Regions from separate parts of the Pseudoalteromonas sp. R86517 genome, predicted to be linked through region 1. Evidence: predicted binding sites of a transcription regulator. Region 1 holds the regulator's gene; the other holds the start of a gene.
What was found. Region 1 encodes MetJ, which represses methionine synthesis genes. Its sites were predicted from a motif close to TAGACGTCTAGACGTCTA; they were not measured.
Positions count from the first base shown of each region.

Region 2: a site for MetJ is predicted at 1,390-1,407, ahead of metA (homoserine O-succinyltransferase). Genes of this name have one in related genera too.

Region 1 is NZ_JAXHCB010000001.1:2,909,103-2,912,320, reverse strand. It holds gene SJY38_RS13220 (malic enzyme-like NAD(P)-binding protein) at 504-1,745, shown strand; gene metJ (met regulon transcriptional regulator MetJ) at 1,808-2,128, opposite strand; gene metB (cystathionine gamma-synthase) at 2,397-3,218, shown strand, end outside.
Region 2 is NZ_JAXHCB010000001.1:2,266,015-2,269,232, reverse strand. It holds gene ettA (energy-dependent translational throttle protein EttA) at 1-1,249, opposite strand, end outside; gene metA (homoserine O-succinyltransferase) at 1,485-2,432, shown strand; gene SJY38_RS10215 (homocysteine S-methyltransferase family protein) at 2,422-3,218, shown strand, end outside.

The DNA.
Region 1 (3,218 bases):
AAAAAGCACCTTCGGGTGCTTTTTTTGTGTCTAAAAATCATCATTTTTACTAAAAAATCACCGATTGTTGCCGTACTACGTGTGCATAACTATTTCCTGTTCTTATTCTGAATATGCATAAACCTTTGCAGACAAACTCTCAATTCTTCTCTATATTTTTTATACGTTAATTTTTAACCAAGCTGCTAAAAGTGCTTATCGTGGCGATATTTGTTTTTAACGGTGATAAACGCGCCATATTGGTGCATTTTACTATTTTACTATTCTGCTATTTTACAAAAATATTGGCAGGGCAAAATGAACCTCAAAAAGCACTTTTTGAATGAATTTTTATTTGTTTAATATTGATAACTTTTAGCGAAGTTGCTGATAAATCACTTAAAATTAACGGATATAGCATATAACAGGATAGACCTGATATTGCTTGGAATTTAAAAATAATAAGAGTATCTTAGCCCCATACTCCCTCTCACTTAACTTAAATTGCAGGATACCATCGCGTTATGTCAGATTTTCGTGAACAAGCATTACACTACCACTCTCACCCCGTTCCAGGCAAAATCAGCATTGAGCTAACAAAACCAGCCGAAACGGTGCAAGACTTAGCATTAGCATACAGCCCTGGTGTTGCAGAGCCTGTGCGCGAAATTGCAGCAGACCCAGCCAATGCATATAAATATACCGGTAAAGGTAATATGGTTGCGGTGATCAGTAATGGTACGGCAATTTTAGGTTTGGGTAATTTGGGGCCTTTAGCCTCTAAACCTGTTATGGAAGGTAAGGCGCTTTTATTTAAACGTTTTGCTGGCCTAGATTCTATTGATATTGAAGTTAAGCATCGCACCACCGAAGACTTTATAAATACAGTGGCTAATATTGCCGACACGTTTGGTGGTATTAACTTAGAAGATATTAAAGCGCCAGAGTGTTTTGAAATTGAAAAAGCACTTATTGAGCGTTGCAGTATTCCGGTTTTTCATGATGACCAACACGGTACCGCTATTGTAACTGCGGCAGGTATGCTTAACGCCTTAGAAGTGCAGGGCAAATCAATAGAAGATGCCATTATTGTATGTTTAGGTGCAGGCGCTGCAGCGGTTGCTTGTATGGAGCTGTTAATTAAGTGTGGTGCACTGCGCGAACATATTTATATGCTAGACCGCAAAGGGGTTATTCATACTCGCCGCGATGACTTAAACGAATACAAACAGCTTTTTGCTAACAATACAGATAAGCGTACTCTACAAGATGTAATTGCTGATGCTGATGTGTTTGTAGGTGTATCGGGTCCTAACTTACTTGCACCTGAAGATCTAAAACTAATGGCTGATAAGCCAGTGGTGTTTGCATGTTCAAACCCAGATCCTGAAATTGCACCTGAGCGTGCGCACAGTGCACGTAAAGACTTAATTATGGCAACGGGGCGTTCTGATTTCCCTAACCAAGTTAATAATGTTTTATGTTTCCCGTTTATTTTCCGTGGTGCACTTGATGTACGTGCAAGCGCCATTAACGATGAAATGAAAATAGCCGCTGTCGAAGCTATTCGTAGTATTGCTAAAGAGCCAGTGCCTGAGCAAGTATTAAAAGCAGCGGGTGTAGAAAAGCTCGAATTTGGTGCAGATTACATTATTCCTAAACCTATGGACCCGCGTTTATTACCACGTATAGCCAAGGCGGTTGCTATTGCTGCTGTTGAATCGGGCGTGGCACAAATTGACTTACCGGAAAATTATATGGCGTAATATATAGCGCTTAAACAAAAAAAACCTCAGCATGCTGAGGTTTTTTTTTAAAAAAAGACGTTTTATTCTTCGTCTAAAATAGGCACTTCTAAACCCATTTCTTGCATTATCTTTTTAACTTCTTCGGGTACTTTTTCTGCGTTATCTTTACGTAGGTCATCATCATTAGGTAATGGCTGGCCTGTAAAGGCATGCAAAAACGCTTCGCATAGTAACTCGCTATTTGTTGCATGACGCAGGTTGTTTATTTGACGACGTGTACGCTCATCAGTTAATACTTTTAATACATTTAGCGGGATCGAAACGGTGATCTTTTTAACTTGCTCTGATTTTTTCCCGTGTTCTGCGTATGGGTGAATATACTCACCATTCCATTTAGCCATAAGATGTATCGTTGCCTCAGATTATTAATTTCTCACACGGCGTAAAAAGCGTGTAAATATGCGTGAAATTCTATCGTTTTAAAAAAGATAGTCAAATAATAGATAGCAATCTATCTTAATAAGCTGGCTGTAATAGTAAATACAGCCTCATTGAAGTTTTACGCGTCTGTTATTTTTAGCCATCTAGAGCTTTAAATGCTTTGACTTATTATAATGGATAACTTACTCTTTTAGACGTCTAAACATCCAAATTAATCAGGTGACGAATATGAGCGAAAAAAACAAAGCAACCATTGCTGTACGAAATGGGGTTGATGCCGATAAACATCATGGCGCCGTTGTACCGCCAATTTATTTATCGACGACTTATTCGTTTGCCGATTTTGATACTAAGCGCGCATACGACTATGGACGCAGTGGTAATCCTAATCGCGATATTTTAGCTGACACTTTAGCAGAACTTGAAGGTGGCGCACGCGGAATTATTACTGCTACGGGCATGGCAGCAGTGCACTTAGCCACACAGTTATTAAATAACGATGATACATTGGTTATTCCTCACGATTGTTATGGCGGCAGCTACCGTTTATTTACGTCGTTAGAAAAGCGCGGCTTGCTTAAACTTAAAGTACTTGATTTAACTAAAGCAGAAAGCCTAGAACAAATTTTAACCATTAAACCTAAATTAATTTGGATAGAAACACCAAGTAACCCTGTGCTGCGCCTAACGGATATTAAAGCCGTGACGGATATAGCAAAACAGTGCGGTGCATTAGTGGCCGCCGATAACACCTTTTTATCACCGGCATTACAAAACCCAATTAAGTTTGGCGTAGATATTGTTGTGCACTCAACCACTAAATATATAAACGGCCATTCTGATGTTGTAGGCGGTGCAGTTGTTGCTGCAACACAAGAGCTTGGTGATGAGCTTGCTTGGTGGGCCAATAACATTGGTATTACCGGCGCACCATTTGATAGCTATTTAACGTTACGTGGTTTACGTACTTTAAATGTGCGTTTAAAACAGCACCAAGAAAATGCCCTGGCAATTGCTAAATACCTAGAAAGCTCTGAGTATGTTAGCCAA
Region 2 (3,218 bases), 640 kb from region 1:
CGTCTTGTCCGTCAGATATTTCTTGGAATACAGTTTTGCTTTCGTCCATATTGCCACGGAACTGATCAACCGTTGCAAGCTCTACAGTTTCACCTACGCTAATGCTGCCGCTATCAGGTTGCTCTTCGCCGCTTAGCATTTTAAATAGGGTTGATTTACCCGCGCCATTGGCACCAATAATGCCCACAATCGCGCCTTTTGGCATACTAAAGCTTAAATCGTCGATTAATACGCGATCGCCAAAACTCTTACGTAAGTTATTAACTTCAAGCACTTGGTCACCTAAACGCGGACCAGGTGGAATAAATAGCTCGTTAGTTTCGTTACGCTTTTGGTAATCAGACTGCTGTAGCTCGCTAAACTGCGCCATACGCGCTTTAGACTTAGCTTGACGACCTTTAGGGTTTGAACGTACCCACTCAAGCTCTTGAGCAATTGATTTTTGACGTGCTTTTTCAGATTTTTGCTCTTGTTGTAAGCGCGCATCTTTTTGCTCAAGCCAAGAAGAGTAGTTACCTTCCCACGGAATACCTTCACCACGGTCAAGCTCTAGTATCCAGCCAGCTACATTATCAAGGAAGTAACGGTCATGCGTTACCGCCACAACAGTGCCTTCGTAATCATGTAAGAAGCGCTCAAGCCAAGCAACCGACTCAGCATCTAAGTGGTTAGTAGGCTCATCGAGAATAAGCATATCTGGTTTTTCGAGTAATAAACGACAAATAGCAACACGGCGGCGCTCACCACCTGAAAGGTGCTCAATTTTAGCATCCCATTCAGGTAAACGAAGTGCATCTGCAGCGCGTTCTAAAACGTTATCGATGTTGTGACCATCGTGCGCTTGAATAATAGCTTCAAGCTCGCCTTGCTCTTTTGCTAGGGCGTCAAAGTCAGCGTCTTCCATTGCGTACTCGTTGTACACTTCGTCAAGGCGGTTAAGGGCATGTTTTACTTCGCCAACAGCTTCTTCAACTATTTCGCGTACTGTTTTGCTTTCATCCAGTACTGGCTCTTGCGGTAAGTAACCAATTTTAGTACCAGGTTGAGGGCGAGCTTCACCTTCAAAGTCTTGGTCAACACCGGCCATAATGCGAAGTAATGTAGATTTACCAGCACCATTTAAACCTAGCACACCAATTTTAGCGCCAGGGAAAAAGTGCAACGAAATATCTTTTAAAATTGTGCGCTTAGGTGGCACAACTTTAGATACTCGACTCATCGAGAATATAAACTTATCAGGTAAAACCATGGAGGAAAGCCTTCAAATAATAATAAAAATTTCAATGTTGTATTGTAGTGGCTCACGGGTGAAACAGTCAACGAATGGCGGGTTTTAAAGCGCTAATGGCTGCAGGTTGATAAAGTATAAAATCATGAATAAATTTCATTTAGACATCTATACATCTAGAGGTTGAAATTTTTAGCATACTGTTCATAATGAGAGCGTATAAATTCTCGGTTTTTATGAGTAGGAGTAAAAAAATATGCCAATTACAGTGAAAGACGAGCTACCGGCTATTGCCCGTTTACGTGAAGAAAACGTGTTTGTAATGCCAAAAAGTCGCGCAAAAACGCAAGAAATTCGTCCTATGCGTTTGGCTATTTTAAATTTAATGCCTAATAAAGTAGAAACCGAAGTGCAGTTTATTCGTTTGCTTGCCAATTCTCCTTTGCAAGTAAATGTAGAGCTATTACGCCTAGATACGCATCGCAGTAGTAGCAACTCAGAAGAGCACCTAGATACCTTTTACCGTTATTTTTCAGAAGTGAAAGACAATAACTACGATGCGTTAATTGTTACCGGTGCACCACTCGCACACCTCGAATACGACGATGTTGCGTACTGGGATGAGCTAAAAGTGATTATTGATTGGGCAGAGCAGCACGTTACCTCTACGCTGTTTTCGTGCTGGGCGGCACATGCGGCGCTTTATTATCGTTACAATTTAAAACGCGATTTAAAAGAAGATAAACTTTGTGGTGTGTTTACTCACCAGTGTTACTTTGATCATGGGGCACTTACTCGTGGCTTCGACGACAACTTTTTAGTGCCGCACTCACGTTATGGCCACATAGATATAAATAAAATAAATGCCTGCGACGATATAGTGGTATTGGCAGGCTCTGAAAAAGTAGGCGCTTACTTAATGAAAAATAAGTCGGGCAGCCAAGTGTTTATAACCGGCCACCCAGAATACGATGCCGACACATTAAAAGCAGAGTACGAGCGCGATTTACAAAAAAGCCCTGATGCGCCAAAACCCGAAAACTATTTTCCAGATAACGATGCAAGCAAAAAGCCGTCAAAAACGTGGCAAAGCCATGCCTTTTTGCTGTTTTCGAACTGGTTAAATTACTACGTGTACCAAACGACCCCTTATGATATTAATTTAGTTAGCCAAGATGTGAGGACTAACAACTATGCCGAATAACGTGCAAAACAATAATAAACACAGCGAATTAAGCGCTGCATTAAAAGAGCGTATTTTAATTTTAGATGGCGCCATGGGCACCATGATCCAAACTCACAAGCTTGAAGAAGAAGACTACCGAAGCGAGCGCTTTAAAGACTGGCACGTACTAATTAAAGGCAATAACGATTTATTAAGCCTTACAAAACCTGAGCTAATTGCCGATATACACCGCAGCTTTTTAGCCGCCGGTGCAGACATTATTGAAACCAATACCTTTAACTCAACCACCATTTCGATGGAAGATTACGACATGGCAAGCATAAGCCGTGAGGTAAACTTAGAGTCGGCAAAACTCGCACGCGCAATATGTGACGAGTTCACCGCTAAAAACCCAGAAAAACCACGCTACGTAGCCGGTGTGTTAGGGCCAACCTCTAAAACCTGCTCAATTTCGCCAGATGTAAACGACCCAGGCTATCGTAATATTACCTTTGATAAGCTGGTTACTGCGTATGTTGAGTCTACCCTTGCATTAATGGAAGGCGGCGCTGATTTAATACTTATCGAAACCATTTTCGACACGCTAAATGCAAAAGCTGCCTCATTCGCAGTAGAAGAAGCGTTTGAGCAAGCAGGGCGCACATTACCTGTAATGATCTCGGGCACAATTACCGATGCCTCTGGGCGTACGCTTTCGGGGCAAACCACCGAAGCATTTTATAACTCTATTCGCCATATTAAGCCGCTTTCTATAGGCCTTAACTGCGCCCTAGGGCCAGATTTACTTCGCCAATACGTAGAAGA